Regions from separate parts of the Lysinibacillus sp. FSL W8-0992 genome, predicted to be linked through region 4. Evidence: riboswitches for the same ligand, from Rfam matches in the RefSeq annotation. Region 4 holds a riboswitch; each other region holds the start of a gene.
The links. A riboswitch is a leader RNA that binds a small molecule or an ion and turns the genes downstream of it on or off. The one in region 4 is predicted to bind S-adenosylmethionine.

Region 1 (4,066 bases), 250 kb from region 4:
TAAAAAAAGGGTAGCCCCCTAAAGGGTTACCCTAACGCCATTAATGCTCTTCAGGTGTAAATGTTTTGCAATCTGTTTCTTCACTATTGGATGCATGCTGACCTTTTTGACTTACAACGTAAATAGCTTCTGCTGTACATTTGTTACCAGAGCCCCAATGCGTGCAGTTATTGACTTCACATAGAATCTGTTGTGCCATCGTATCACACCTCCTCTTTTGTTATCCTTAACAAATTCGGGGTTTTCAATACTTAACTTAAACATAAAACCTTAATATAGCCTAAAATCATAATGGTGCCTGTTTTTTCTTTATTATCTTCTAACAGCGACTAATTTATTTGCTGCGTGACAATGTTTAATATTGTTGTCATGCTGATCTTCAAATTGGTAGGAACGATAATATTGAATAGACCAACTATGATATAAATCTTTGATTTCGCCTTCTTTACATATTCCTTTAACAAATGGTGCTAAATCGTCTGGAATATCTACTTCGTCTGTAAATACGGTAATAATATTGATGCCTTGTGTCTTCGTATGTATTTGCATTGAATGAATAATGCTATGCCAAGCTTCACGCTCTAAAAAGTGGAACAAGCCATGTGAAATAATACAATCATAGGAATGTTTAAACTTATAAGTAGTAACATCGTGCACAATAGCCTGTAAGTTATGTAATTGGTGCAACGCTTTATATTTATTGATTTTAGCAATACCTGCCTCCGAAATATCGATGGCTTCAACCTCAAACCCAAGCTGTGCTAAATAGACTGCGTGCCGACCATCACCACACCCTATATCTAAAATACGCGCCCCAGCTTGTAATGTTTTTGCCCATTCAACCACCTCATCACTTGGGTTACCAAAAGCATAATGCGTATCCGCTAAGTAATCTTTCTCCCAAAACGGTTTCACTATACCATCTCCTCTATCGGTTAGTTTATAAAAACGTGCTTTGACAAAACTTCATCAAAGCACACTGACAATCTATTGCGTAATAATTAACATGTCATTTTCATCAAATTGCCACATATCACCGTGTGCAACTTCCCAATAAAAGCCGTTTGGGTCTTGGAAATAGCCGCTATAGCCTCCCCAAAACACTGTTTCAGGCTCTTTTACAATATTCGCTCCAGCTTTTTTTGCTAACAAAAATACTTCATCGACTTCTTCTTTAGACTTTCCATTATAGGCAAGTGTAATGCCATTAAAGCCATTCCCTACAGCAGGTGGATTCGCTTCATCAATATCCTTTACTAAGCGCTCAATTGGGAATAAAGATATTTTTGTTCCTGCATTATTAAAAAAAATAACATCTGGATTTGTTTCATCCCCATAAACGACTACTTCAAACCCAAGCCCATCACGATAAAATGCCAGCGATTCTACCATATTTTTCACACCCAATGTAATTAAGTTTAAACGATTCATCCCATCTGCCCCTTTTCTACAGTATCTAATACTTATTCTACTTTTTTAATTAATTTCCCTTTATCTCACGTTCCATATAAAAGATGTTCTTCAACACAAAACATAATGCCGCTACATAAGATACACTAAGATATTAGCTATGGATTGGAGGAATTCTGCTGTATTACAATCCTTATCCGTATTATGTTTATCAATATCCACATTGGGGCACTTCTAATACGCCTTTACCGCATCATTTGCCGGGACAGCTTGCGATGCCCACATCCCCAAACCCAAATCCGTACCCGCCTATTAATACGTTGAAGTTGAAAACATCTGCCAAACAAATTCAGCCAATTATGCAGCAGGCCCAATTACTGACAGAGAAAATTGAAGGGTCTGATCAATTTGCACATGATCTTAAAAATGCCGCACAGCTTTCCAAGCAAGATGAAGTGCAAAAACTCATTTCTTCAGCTGGCGTTACGGCGAAGTTTGAAGCGAAATATACGCCAGATAATATTCGAATTGTATTATCAGAAGGTGGGTGCTGTAGTATAGCGGTAATTTTATATTGGTAAGGGAAAAGCTTCTTATTTTTTATAACCATGCACTCCGATAGAACTTGTAAACTATTTATGATTATGCTAAAGTATTTGGTATTACTATTTCTGAAAATTCATATATTTTTCTTATCAAGAGAGATGGAGGGATTGGCCCTATGAAGTCTCAGCAACCAGTCTTAGGCATGGTGCTAATTCCAATTTGCGAAATTCGCAAGAAGATGAGGAGACTGACTTCAGTTACACGAGAGTCCTCTTCTTTCAAGGAGGGCTCTTTTTTTATTTTATTTTAAACAAGAGTTAATTTCATATGGAGCAAAAGGGGCTAGGGGCTTGCACGTGGAAAGCGTCTGCCTAAAGCGTAATTTTTATCTCTTCAATGTTCGTATGTAATGATGAAATTAATTCACCACTCATAATAAAGAAAGCAGGGAATAAAAATGACAAATGAACTTTTACAAGCATTGCAGTTATTAAAATCTAAGGAATGGGTTGACTTAACACACACATTCGGACCTAACTCGCCTCATTTTTTTATGTTTGAAGATGCCAAATTTGAAACGCTCTTTTCGCATAATGACGGCTTCTTTGCACAACAATTTACGTTTCCCGGGCAATATGGAACACATATTGATCCACCTATCCACTTTGTTTCAGATACACGCTACTTAGACGAATTAGAATTAAAAGAACTTGTCCTACCGCTAATTGTTATTGATAAGTCCAAGGAAGCTAAATCGGACAATGACTTCACGTTAAGTGTACAAGATATTTTAGATTTCGAAGCAGAATATGGAGAAATTGAAGCAGGTACATTTGTTGCTCTGCGAACTGATTGGAGTAAACGCTGGCCTGATAAGGATTTATTTAATAATAAAGATAAAGATGGTCATAACCATATTCCAGGTTGGGGTTTAGAAGCATTGCAGTTTTTATTTACAGAACGGAACATCAATGCAATAGGTCACGAAACGTTCGATACAGATTCAGCGGCAGATTTCCGTAAAAATGGAACGCTTGATGGCGAATACTTTGTACTAGATCAGGATACATATCAAATTGAACTGATGACGAATTTAGATAAGCTACCAGCAAAAGGAGCAGTCATTTTCAATATTGTGCCAAAGCCTGAAAAAGCATCTGGATTCCCTGTACGTTCATTTGCTATTTTGCCTTAATTCAATACAAAAATGGTCTGCCTCAAATGTCATATAACATTTGCAGCAGACCTTCTTTTAACATGCGATATTCATTTAATCGTATTTCTTTTTTTAAAAATATAGTACACAATCAGCATTATTACTATAAACAGCAATATAGCAAAGAGGCTGTATTGGGATAAATACATACCAACAAAACGCCACTTATTTCCTAGCTCTTTCCCTAAAGTAATAAATGTGAAAGTCCATACTATTGCACCTGCATACGCATAAACAGCAAACTTTTTATAAGGATAATTATTAATGGCTGCAATATATGCTGTAAGGTGACGAACGCCAGGTATAAAGTATCCAATTAATAATAATACAGGCCCTATCTTTTCAAACAATTTTTTCGTAAACTCAATTTTTTGTGCAGTTATATAAATTTTTGGCCCATATTTTTGTAATAACGGCAAACCGAATCGACGACCAACAAAGTAGCTGAGGGTGATGCCTCCTGCAGCTCCCACCGCAGCACTTATTAATGCAGGAATATGCTCTAAATTTTCTCGATAAACATTATACCCTACATAGGTTAAAAAAATTTCGTCAGGAAGTGGCAGCCCGACAATCCCTCCAACTAGTATAAGAATAATCCCAAAATACCCGTAATGTTCAATAAGAGATTGCACGTGATGCACCATTTTTACCCCACCTAAAGCCTTAATTTTCCCATTATCTTAGCTTAACATAAGCCTCTTAAAGTCAATTATTTCTAACAATCACTTTTGCATAGGTTTAATCATTATTACATGTATATCAATATTGTACAATCAACAGAACTTTATTTTTGTTAAATTCAGTTTTCAACAAAAACCCGCTTTACCGTATCTTCGTATCTCCTTCAGCGCTAATTTCTATTGATGATGACACCATATTCCTTACTGTAGA
Region 2 (4,066 bases), 460 kb from region 4:
GAGCCGATACAATGCGATGTATCTATGCTAAGTGTCATATGCGGGGTGCCAGGCACTCAAACAATTCACCATGCATTTTATAATTTATTAAGTAAAAATCCACGAAGACTCCTGCGGGAACAGCACAGAATGTAAGACGAAACAAACCGCGCGCTAGCGAGGGTTGCGGCTTACACTGTGCCCACGGAAAGCGTAGTGGATTTTTACGAAATAGGAGCCGATACAATGCGATGTATCTATGCTAAGTGTCATATGTGGGGTGCCAGGCACTCAAACAATTCACCATGCATTTTATAATTTATTAAGTAAAAATCCACGAAGACTCCTGCGGGAACAACACAGAATGTAAGACGAAACAAACCGCGCGCTAGCGAGGGTTGCGGCTTACACTGTGCCCGCGGAAAGCGTAGTGGATTTTTACGAAATAGGAGCCGATACAATGCGATGTATCTATGCTAAAGTACCAGGCACTCAAACAATTGCTATTCTGCTCAGACCTTCCGCCCGTAGCGAAAATCAATGGCGGTAGCCACATTCGACATTACTAATTTATCTTGCGTAACTAGCCAATAAATGTTTCGTTTTGGCTCATACTAGTTATGATGGTATACTACAGGAAATGATAGTAGAGGAGCCTATAAATATGATTCAATTTATCCATTACCCTAAATGTACAACTTGTAAAAAAGCACAGAAGTGGTTAAACGACAATGGCGTTTCATACGAAGAGGTACACATTGTTGAACAACCACCTACGAAAGAGCAAATAAAGAGTTATTGGCAAGCTAGCGGACAGCCTCTGAAGAAATTTTTCAATACATCTGGCATGAAATATCGCGAACTTGGGTTGAAGGATAAACTGGCGGAAATGCCCGAAGATGAACAGCTCACACTACTTGCTTCTGACGGTATGCTAATTAAGCGACCAATTGTTACTGATGGAAAAAAAGTAACGTTAGGTTTTAAGGAATCAGATTTTGAACAAGCGTGGAAATAACAGCTTTAATCCTTGTTTTTATGAAAGAAGTATGGCACACTGAAAGTGAATATATTACATATTTATGGAGGGGTTTTTGGCATGAGCACACCTAAAGACTTACGTTACTCTGAAGAACACGAATGGGTAAAATTAGAAGATGGTAAAGTACGTATCGGTATTTCACATTTCGCACAATCTGAATTAGGAGATATCGTTTTCGTTGAGCTTCCACAAGTTGGCGACGAAATTAAAACAGATGATCCATTTGGAAGCGTAGAATCAGTAAAAACTGTTTCTGAATTATACGCACCAATTTCAGGTACTGTAGTTGAAGTAAATGCAGATTTAGAAGATAGCCCTGAATTCGTAAACGAATCACCATATGAAAAAGCATGGATGATCGTTGTAGAGCCTGCAGATGCTTCAGAGATTGAAAGCCTTATGACTGCAGAACAATACGAAGAAATGATTGCAGAATAAACAAGCCTATAATAGAAAAACGTCGGCATACACACCGGCGTTTTTTATTATATAGCACGAGGTATTAGTTGGTAATTTGATTTGTACAAAGCTTGACTCTGCAAGTAAATGATAGTACAGTGACTCACCATAAAATGTTGTCCAAATTGCGAAGCGACATGTGAAAATGATTGTTAACATGTAGATCTATGCATCGTGTGGAATCTGGTAATGGCAATGAATTGTTGTAGTAGATAACTGTCTAAATGGGGGTGGCGTGATGTTCGAAGGGAAATGTTTAATCGTGGAAGGCCGTTCGGATAAGCTTCAAATAGAACCTATTTTGAGTGAAGATGTTACAATACTTTGTACAAATGGTACAATTGGTGTGCATCAATTAGAAGAATTACTCGACCCATATGAGGGCTGTGAGCTATATACATTTTTTGATGCAGATGCATCAGGAGATAAACTACGAGCATTAATGGACAGACATTATCCTGAGGCGGAGCATTTGCGAACAATGCCTACTTATAAAGAAGTAGAAACTACACCGAGGAAAGTGCTTGCGATGATTTTATTGCGCGCGTATTTTTCCATCCATAATGAATATATTTTGTAAGGTTGCGTGAAAAATGGAAGAATGGTCAAAAGAGCAGTGGGAAACGGCTGTAAAATCTGGTGAAAAAACTGCCTTTTATTTATATACACCGATGTGCGGAACTTGTGCAGTTGCATCTAAAATGATGGATATCATAGAACAGTTACTGCCACAGTTGAAATTAGGTAAGGCAAATATAAATTTTTTAGAGCAAATAGCTTATGATTTTCAAATCGAAAGTGTACCTTGTTTACTCGTTAGCGATCGAGGAAAAGTTATAGACAAGGTTTATGCATTTCAATCCGTACCGTTTTTATACGAATTGTTAAAAAAACCAATTGACTGAACTTTGCTAGCATGGTAAAGTAACAACTATATTAAAAACTATTAAATATATCGAACTCTTATAAAGAGCGGCGGAGGGAAGTGCCCTATGAAGCCCGGCAACCATCACATATGTGAAAAGGTGCCAAATCACTCAAAGATTTTTCTTTGAAAGATGAGAGAACGGTTTAGCGTATAAAATACGTGACCCCTTCTACTTGTCTATGAGTGAAGGGGTTTTCTATATGAGAAAAGGAGTATTCGCTATGATACAGCTTCAAAATATTACGAAGAAATACAAAACCGCAAATGGCGAATTAACTGCTGTTAAAGATGTCAATCTTACGATTAACAAAGGTGAGATTTTTGGCATTATCGGCTATAGTGGCGCTGGTAAAAGTACGATGATTCGTTTATTAAACGGTTTAGAAAAGCCGACAACAGGTACGGTGAAGGTGAACAATCAAGAATTTTCATCTATTAAGGGCCAAAAGTTGCGTGATGCTAGACAAAAAGTAAGTATGATTTTCCAACATTTTAACTTACTTTGGTCAAGAACTGTTGCTGAAAATATCGCTTTTCCACTTGAAATTGCAGGTATAGCTAAGAGTGAGCGAGACGCACGTGTGAAAGAACTGATTGCACTTGTCGGTTTAGAAGGACGTGACAAGGCGTATCCATCACAGCTATCAGGCGGTCAAAAGCAACGCGTTGGTATCGCACGAGCACTTGCTAATAATCCTGAAGTGTTGTTATGTGATGAAGCTACATCGGCACTAGATCCAGAAACAACAGATGCAATTCTTGATTTGCTTGTCGACATTAACGAACGATTAGGTTTAACGATTGTATTAATTACCCATGAAATGCATGTTATCCGCAAAATCTGTCATCGTGTAGCGGTAATGGAAGCTGGAGAAATTGTGGAGCGTGGTGAAGTATTACAAGTGTTCCAAGCACCACAAGCGGCGATTACTAAAAAATTCGTTTCGCAAATTACCGATACGAAGGAAACCCAGGAGACAGTTGCACAGCTTAGAGTAAATTATCCAACGGGACACCTTGTTAAGCTTGTTTTTGTTGGTGAAAAAACAGAGCAACCTGTTATATCGCATTTAGTAAAACAGTTTGATGTGGAGATTAGTATTGTCCATGGCAATATCTCACAAACTAAAAATGGCGCATACGGTACTCTTATCGTGCAAATTGATGGCACGGATACAAATGTAGCAGCTGCACTAAATTATTTAAATACAGTTGAAGTACAAACGGAGGTGATTGCAAATGCTAACTAGTCTCTTTCCGAATGTCGACTGGGAAAAAATGTGGACAGCCACATATGAAACACTTTATATGACCACTCTTTCAACAGTCGTAACATTTATACTTGGTTTAGCCATTGGCATAATCCTCTTTTTAACGAGTCCAAACCAATTATGGGCTAATAAAATCGTTAACTTTTTAACAGGATCGGTCGTTAATATATTCCGTTCGATACCATTTATCGTGTTAATTATTTTACTAATACCATTTACGAAGTTTTTACTTGGGACAATTCGAGGAGCGAATGCAGCGCTACCAGCACTTATTATCGGTGCTGCACCATTCTATGCACGAATGGTATTAATTGCATTACGAGAAATTGATAAAGGCGTTATTGAAGCGGCACGCTCGATGGGTGCTAAAACGTCCACAATTATTTG
Region 3 (4,066 bases), 2.1 Mb from region 4:
AACAAGTAGGTGCACCAAAAGAAGTGTATGAGCAACCGAATAATGTATTTGTCGGCGGCTTTATCGGCTCCCCTGCTATGAACTTCTTTACGGGTACACTTACAGATGGCAAATTCCACATTGGGAATACGTCCATTACTGTGCCACAAGAAAGAATGAAAGACTTACTTGCGCAAGGCTATAACAATAAAGAAGTTATTATGGGTATTCGTCCTGAAGATTTCCACGATGAACAAGCATTTATCGAATCAACTCCAGGTTCAAGAGTCGATGTAACAATTGAAGTAGCTGAATTAATGGGCGCAGAGATTATGCTCTATTCACAAATCGAAGGTCATCAATTTATTGCACGTGTAGATTCCAATGCCACTGCTAAACCAGGCCAAGTATTGCCACTGGCATTGGATATGAATAAAGTACACTTCTTCGATAAAGAAACTGAAGAACGTATTATTCCAGGTAATAGTGGACAAAACAAAGGCAACGAAGGCACTGAAAAGCCTGTTGTTGTTGGCTAAGATGGTAGCGAAGTTGGTGACTTCTGTTCATAACAGCACACAATGAAAGGCGGAGGCACTCTGCACAATAGCGAGGGTTATGGCTTACTGTGCTGAGCGGAAAACACCGCCGCAGCGGACATCAACGGTATAGAAAAAGTGTTAGATTGATTCAATCAATCTAACACTTTTTGATTAGTTGCACTCAATATAAATTGATTCATATCTGGGTTTTTAATTTTTGAATTTTTTCAATTTCGTAGCTATATTTAGTCAAATCAAGTTCTTTTACAAGAACAGTAAAAAAGACTTCAGCACGATTTAAAAAGATACCTAATAGCATTTTTTGTTCAAATTCTAACACATGATCGTCGTTATCAAATAAAAATTGTACTTTTTTATTTTTTAATTGCTTTAATTGTATTTTAACTGGTTGATCAGGAAAATAACTTTTCCCAATGCCGTCCTCTAAGTAATCTTCAATCACATTGACAATATATCCCCATAGCTCAGGGAGATAGTCCCAATATCGAACACCTAAAATCTCTTTATTATAGCATTTAATCGATAACCCACCATCAAGTCTAAGAAGACCGTCTTCTTCTATATATTTATTTTGAGTGTTATTGATAAAAGAAACAAATTCATCCCAATTATCGTTTATGCTTATCGTATATTTATCAGGATTGTTGACTGCGTCTTCCAAATCGTCGATAATTCTTTTTACAACAAATTCATTAATTGTTACTACTTCCATCATATATTCACCTCACATTAGTTTTTTGGATATAGTTGTCTAATATGCCCATCTTTAATCCCTAGTACGTGAGTATTGGTATACCATTTATTTCATAATGGTCCTGATGGAATACATTTAACAACCTTCAACCGATTAACACTAACTACCTCCTAGGCATAAGTAATTTGAAAATACTTAACTCATTCAATAGGCAAAGTATCAATAAATCAAGCTATTTTTATTAAAGTAAAAATAGTTCCGTTATGCAGAATATTAACGATAAAAATTTTTGCTTAGATTTTACCATACAATTTTTTCTCTATCAATTTTAAATAAATTTTAACGTTAAAGTCATTCCCCTCTTAAAAACTAGATATTTTAACTAAATAATCTATCCCTTTAATATCTCCATCCGGCTCTATAACTGCTACTGACACTAATGACTAAAGATACAATATAAAGTAGAAGTCTGGATATCCAAGTAATAATCAGCATTAAAAAGCATTAAAAAAATCCTTTCAATTGATGATTTTTTTAAAATAATCGTTATTAATCAGCTTTACAGTTGCTGGATTATTTTGTAGGCTATCCATAATAGCACCAGAAAAAATGCTACAAGAACAAACAACCCGTATTCTCCATAAAATAATAAGAGGTGATTGTATGACGGACAAAGTAACTGCTTTTAAACAGGCTTTAGGTAATTATCCAACAGGTGTCACAGTTGTCACAGCTTACAGCGATGTTAATGAACCGATTGGCTTAACGGTCAATTCCTTTGCATCTGTTTCCATAGATCCGCTCCTTATCCTATGGTCATTGGACAAAAAATCGCAGCTGCATCCACTTTTTAGTAATACGGACAAATTTGCGGTAAATATTTTAGCGAACGATCAAACACAATTATGTACAGTATTTTCAAGCAAAATCCCTGACCGATTTGCGCAAGTCAAATGGTCTAATTCTTTACATGGTTTGCCAATATTACATGATACTTTAGCTACGCTGCAATGCGAAACGTATAAAAAAATCGATGCAGGGGACCATACGATTTTCATTGGTCATATTTTAGAAATTGATAATGCGCAGAAGGAGCCATTGCTTTATCATCGTAGGCATATTGGTCAAATCCCAACGAGTTTTTACGAATAATAAAAAAGTAGGTATTTCAAATTTTATTTTGAGATGCCTACTTTTTTTGTTTGTACGTTAATAATATTTTTTCATTACGAACAATCTGCACATGCGTACAATATTGGAACATGAATCAAGTACATGAATGTTGCATATTAACTCAGGACACTATGTGGCGACAATAAGCTTAAAATTTGGTCCCGAGTTAATTTCTATGCTTCTTTTAAAGCTTTACTTTTTTTGAGGAAATCTTTGTTTTTCCAGTCGATTAATTTGGACAATAACTCCATCTTGAATTGTAATTTGCACTTCACCAAATTCTAAATTTTGAATAGCCTTCGCAATAACTTCTAATTTCTTATCATCAATCTTAGACAGTTGAGACATACGATACACCCCTTCTTTTTTTCATACTTTTGTGTATAAAAGAGATCCACGCATCAAGACGATTTGATGCCTCCCCTTATCTCTCAGATAACTTTGCTGGAGTTGGCACCGATTAACTCAGTTGCCGAGACTTCATTATGCCTCATTCCTCCAGACCTCTCGCGATAAGAGTTTACGTTTCTTGGAAATAATTCTATAATTCAGAAAACCTATTGTCAATATAAATATTATAAAACCTAGCTGAATACTATGCAATAGAGAAAAAAGTACATTTTTATTGCTCTAAATTTTCTTAAAATCCAATCTTAAGATCTTGAAAGCATTAGTATGAATGTTCAAAACATAAAAAAGCTGTGCAGAATTATATATTCTACACAGCTGCTCTTTATTCGTTTTGTAAGAATTCCATTAACACTTTTGCCGTTTCTTGTTTACCAATGACTTTGATAGGTTGTCCTTGTGCAGGTACAATCCAATGTGGCTCTTGTCCGCCATATAAAGATTGTGAACTATTGGCAACCATCAACTGTGCATTGGCTGTTTCCATACGAAGACGTGCACGGGACAGTAAAAACTCCTCATCGTCCGTTGCCTCTAGCTTAAATCCTACTAAAGTGACATTTGGCTGCCAACCCTTTATTTGCCCTAACACTTTTGGTGCTTTTTTAAAGTGAATAACTGGGGGCTCGTCAGACGGCATCTTCCCTGCACCTTCCATTAAATTCCCCGATTGATCGTATACTTTATCAATGACCCAATCAGAGCCTGCAGCTGCCATAATAACGATGTCTACTTGTTCATTTTGTACAGCATGACGAACCTTGTCACTTAAATCTTCAATACCTTCAAAGCGTACTGTACGCATTTTATCTTGATTAATCGGTAATTGTGCAAAATAGCCATGCATATAGATGACGTCTGCACCTGCGGCTAGAGCTGCTTCAGCCAAATAACAGCCCATTGACCCCTTCGATAAATTCGTATGCCCTCGCACACGATCCCATTTTTCAAGTGTTCCCCCACTTGTAATGAGTACGGTTTTTCCTTGTAATGTCCCCACTCACACTCACCTTTTCTTTTCAAACTATCATTTTTGAAAAATAACAAATTAATAAGCAATCTACATGTTCTATTTTAACGTAAAAAGCTTAAATAACCTATTTCTTATTTTGTTCTTTTAGCCACACACTTAAAATTTCCGCAAACTTTTTCGTTACTGGTGAGGCTTGATGTTTCATGGCTAGCCCTATCGTACGATAACCACCTTGCTTTAGTGGGATAGCCCTTAATGAGGACGGTAATCGGTTAA
Region 4 (4,066 bases):
TACAATTACATTAGCAAATAGTAGAAAGCTTGAGGCTAATCACGTTGTTCTAGCGTTGCCCAATGAAGCGGTGCAAAGCTTATTACAGGACCCATCGTTAGATCATTATTTTAAGGAATTTACTACAGCTTCTGCAATAACAATTTACTTAGGTTTTGATGTACCGGATGCAGTGCTACCAGCAGATGGAACGGGTTTTATTGTGTCACATAATTCAAATGTCCAATGCAATGCAGCAACTTGGACAAGTCGAAAATGGAAGCATACATCTGCTAATAGTAAATTGCTTGTACGACTCTTTTATAAGAGCATCAATCCTGCGTATGAAAAATTACGTAAGATGACAGATGAAGAACTAGCTGCTGTCGCATTAGACGATGTAAAGAAAAGTTTAGGGATTGATGAAAAGCCAACTGTAGTTAATGTTGCGAAATGGATTAATCAAATGCCAAAATACGATTTAGCACATCATGAGGCATTGAAGGGCTTAATAGCTGAGCTTGCAGAAAGGTATCCAAATTTATCGATTGCAGGCTGTTCTTATTTCGGAGTAGGCATTGGTGCTTGTATTCAAAATGGTAAAAAAATAGGCGAAGAGCTTGGAGAAAAACTAGTATAACGGTAAAACAAATGCGGAAATTTGATATTTTTCTGGAGAAATCTCCTTTGTTAAGTGAAATAGTCTTGACTCTATCGCCTGTAAACGATATGATTCTTTTAATTATTTGAAAAATTCATACTACATTCTTATCGAGAGAAGCCGAGGGACTGGCCCTATGAAGCTTCAGCAACCAACTAATGTCAGGTGCTAAATCCAGAAGACCTTTTTGGTCGAAGATGAGAAGGAAAAACAATTACGATTCGTTAAAGCCTTCTTTTTTTAAAAGAAGGCTTTTTATATTTTTGGATACAAGGAAAGTGAGGGTTACGTTTTATGGGATTGCTAGAAAAGTTAAAATCACATGTGTTAACTGCAGATGGTGCCATTGGTACTGTATTATATGGCTACGGCTTGGAGTACTGCCATGAAGAAATGAATGTACAGAGACCGAAGTTAATTGAAAAAATCCATAAAGAATATATTGCTGCTGGTGCAGATGTGATTCAGACAAATACTTACGGTGCTAATGCGATTAAATTAGCACGCTACGGTTTAGAATCGCGAGTTCAGCAGTTTAATGAAGCTGCAATCACGATTGCGAAACGTGCTGCAGCAGATGGCGGACAATTTGTGTTAGGCACAATTGGAGGCATCCGTGGTATTCGTAAAAGTGATGCAACGTTAGAGGAAATTTTATCGACAGTTGAAGAGCAAGCAAATGTGTTACTTGCAGGCAATCCAGATGGCCTTTTACTTGAAACGTATTATGATTTCGAAGAGTTAAGCGCAACGTTGAAAATGTTACGTGCCAAAACAAAGCTACCAATTATTGCGCAGGTGTCGATGCATGAACCAGGCGTGTTACAAAATGGAATGGCATTAAATCAAGCATTGCACGAGTTAGAGGCTCTTGGTGCAGATGTAGTAGGCGTAAATTGTCGTTTAGGACCGCATCATACAATTCAAGCATTTGAAGGAGTTGAGCTTCCTGAAAAAGCATTTATGTCTGCATATCCAAATGCATCCTTGCTAGATTTAGAGGATGGGCGTGTCGTATATGAGTCAGAAGCTGATTATTTTGGTCGTGCCGCAGTTGCACTGGTTGACCAAGGTGTTCGTTTAATCGGTGGGTGCTGTGGTACAACACCAAAGCACATAGCAGCAGCGAAAAAATATTTAGAAGAGTTAACACCTATTGAAGAAAAGTTAGCAAAGCCTGAAAAAGTACAGGTTGTACGTGAAGCAGAGCCTGCGACGTATGAGCCATTGCACGCGAAGGTAAAGCGCGAGCGTTCGGTTATCGTGGAGTTAGACACACCAAGGCATTTAGAAATTGACGGCTTTATTCAAGGTGCGAAAAAATTATATGAAGCAGGCGCTGATGTAGTGATGATGGCAGATAATTCACTTGCATCGCCCCGCATTAGTAATGTGGCAATGGGTGCGTTATTGAAGGAAACGCACGGTGTCCGACCGTTAACGCATATAACGTGCCGTGATCGTAATTTAATTGGATTACAGTCACATTTAATGGGCTTAAATGCACTTGGCATTCATGATATTTTAGCGGTTACTGGAGATCCGACTAAGGTAGGTGATTTCCCAGGAGCCACAAGCGTTTATGATGTATCTTCTATGGAGCTAATCCAGCTGATTAAACAGTTAAATGACGGTATTTCATTTTCCGGAAAGCCACTTCGTAAAAAGGCAAACTTCTCTGTAGCGGCAGCATTTAACCCAAATGTACGTGTACTAGACCGAGCAGTAGCTCGACTAGAGAAAAAAATAGAGCATGGTGCGGATTACTTTATTTCTCAACCAGTTTATACGAAAGAAAAAATCATTGAAATTTATGAGGCAACAAAGCATTTAGATGCACCAATTTATATTGGTATTATGCCAGTAACGAGCTATAAGAGCGCTGAGTTTTTACACCATGAAGTACCAGGTATCAAACTATCTGACGATGCACTGTCACGCATGAAGGCATGTGGTGAAGATAAGGAACGTTCAACATTAGAAGGGATTGCAATTGCTAAAGAGTTAGTAGAAGTAGCTGCAGAGTATTTCAATGGTATTTACTTAATTACACCGTTTTTACGCTATGATATGACGCTAGAGTTAATGAAATTTATTGAGCAATTGGATGAACAGAAAAAAGGGGTAAGTATAGATGGCTAAGCACTTGATTGAAGAGCAACTAGAGAAACGAATATTAATTCTGGATGGCGCAATGGGTACAATGCTTCAAAATGAAAACTTATCAGCAGAAGATTTTGGTGGCGAGGAGCTTGATGGTTGTAACGAGAATCTTGTATTAACTAGACCTGATGTGCTTGAAAAAGTTCACCGAAAATATTTAGAGGCTGGTGCGGATATTATTTGTACAAATACGTTTGGAGGTACGCCTCTCGTATTAAATGAATATAGCCTTGGGTCTAAGGCAGAAGAAATTAATAAACGTGCGGTAGAAATTGCGCGCAAAGTAGTGGATGAGTTTTCTACTCCAGAGTGGCCCCGTTTTGTTGCGGGAGCAATGGGGCCAACGACAAAAACATTATCAGTAACTGGCGGTATTACCTTTGATGAACTTGAAGAAAACTTTTATGTACAGGCAAAGGCACTAATCGAAGCGGGCTCAGACGTACTGCTTCTTGAAACAAGTCAGGATATGCTAAATGTAAAAGCGGGGACACTGGGGGTATCACGTGCGTTTGAGGAAACTGGAAAAGAACTACCTGTTATGATTTCAGGCACGATTGAGCCAATGGGCACAACGCTAGCAGGGCAAACGATTGAAGCCTTTTACATATCAATTGAGCATATTAAGCCGTTATCTGTCGGCTTAAACTGTGCGACAGGTCCAGAGTTTATGACAGATCATATTCGTTCGTTAGCGGAGCTTTCTACCGGCTATATTAGCTGTTATCCAAATGCTGGTTTGCCAGATGAGGAAGGTTGTTATCATGAATCTCCAGAAACTTTATCTCAAAAATTAAAAGGTTTTGCTGAAAAAGGCTGGCTTAATATTGTTGGCGGCTGTTGTGGAACAACACCAGCACATATTGCGGCAATCCGAGAGGTGCTGAAGGATGAAAAGCCGCGTCAATTACCGGAAAGTACACATGGTCATGTTGTATCTGGTATTGAACCTTTAGTATACGATGATTCGATGCGTCCGCTATTTATTGGGGAGCGAACGAATGTTATCGGCTCCCGAAAATTCAAAAATTTAATCATTGACGGTAAATATGAGGAAGCGGCAGAAATCGCACGTGCACAAGTGAAAAATGGGGCACATGTTATAGATATTTGCTTAGCGAACCCAGATCGTGATGAATTAGAGGATATGCGTGGCTTTATGCAGGAAGTTGTTAAAAAAGTAAAAGTACCGCTTGTAATTGATTCTACAGATGAGAAAGTAATTGAGGAAGCGCTGAAATTTTCACAAGGTAAAGCCATTAT

Region 1: linked by a shared signal. The riboswitch ahead of NSQ74_RS04970 (cyclase family protein) and the one ahead of NSQ74_RS06230 (bifunctional homocysteine S-methyltransferase/methylenetetrahydrofolate reductase) in region 4 are both predicted to bind S-adenosylmethionine.
Region 2: linked by a shared signal. The riboswitch ahead of NSQ74_RS08405 (methionine ABC transporter ATP-binding protein) and the one ahead of NSQ74_RS06230 (bifunctional homocysteine S-methyltransferase/methylenetetrahydrofolate reductase) in region 4 are both predicted to bind S-adenosylmethionine.
Region 3: linked by a shared signal. The riboswitch ahead of NSQ74_RS17120 (YezD family protein) and the one ahead of NSQ74_RS06230 (bifunctional homocysteine S-methyltransferase/methylenetetrahydrofolate reductase) in region 4 are both predicted to bind S-adenosylmethionine.

What each region holds. Positions count from the first base shown of each region.
Region 1 is NZ_JBBOZQ010000001.1:1,035,560-1,039,625, reverse strand. Features, by position in the region: gene NSQ74_RS04990 (DUF1540 domain-containing protein) at 41-199, opposite strand; gene NSQ74_RS04985 (methyltransferase domain-containing protein) at 313-915, opposite strand; gene NSQ74_RS04980 (VOC family protein) at 988-1,431, opposite strand; gene NSQ74_RS04975 (hypothetical protein) at 1,686-1,991, shown strand; SAM riboswitch class I at 2,100-2,201, shown strand; gene NSQ74_RS04970 (cyclase family protein) at 2,414-3,151, shown strand; gene NSQ74_RS04965 (DedA family protein) at 3,223-3,819, opposite strand.
Region 2 is NZ_JBBOZQ010000001.1:1,743,523-1,747,588, forward strand. Features, by position in the region: gene NSQ74_RS08385 (arsenate reductase family protein) at 644-997, shown strand; gene gcvH (glycine cleavage system protein GcvH) at 1,079-1,459, shown strand; gene NSQ74_RS08395 (hypothetical protein) at 1,719-2,060, shown strand; gene NSQ74_RS08400 (thioredoxin family protein) at 2,074-2,385, shown strand; SAM riboswitch class I at 2,441-2,545, shown strand; gene NSQ74_RS08405 (methionine ABC transporter ATP-binding protein) at 2,630-3,658, shown strand; gene NSQ74_RS08410 (methionine ABC transporter permease) at 3,648-4,066, shown strand, end outside.
Region 3 is NZ_JBBOZQ010000001.1:3,401,583-3,405,648, forward strand. Features, by position in the region: gene NSQ74_RS17105 (ABC transporter ATP-binding protein) at 1-518, shown strand, start outside; gene NSQ74_RS17110 (hypothetical protein) at 718-1,257, opposite strand; gene NSQ74_RS17115 (flavin reductase family protein) at 1,900-2,388, shown strand; gene NSQ74_RS17120 (YezD family protein) at 2,602-2,757, opposite strand; SAM riboswitch class I at 2,831-2,928, opposite strand; gene NSQ74_RS17125 (phosphopantothenoylcysteine decarboxylase domain-containing protein) at 3,143-3,817, opposite strand; gene NSQ74_RS17130 (LysR family transcriptional regulator) at 3,915-4,066, opposite strand, start outside.
Region 4 is NZ_JBBOZQ010000001.1:1,283,801-1,287,866, forward strand. Features, by position in the region: gene hemG (protoporphyrinogen oxidase) at 1-619, shown strand, start outside; SAM riboswitch class I at 745-844, shown strand; gene NSQ74_RS06230 (bifunctional homocysteine S-methyltransferase/methylenetetrahydrofolate reductase) at 935-2,782, shown strand; gene metH (methionine synthase) at 2,775-4,066, shown strand, end outside.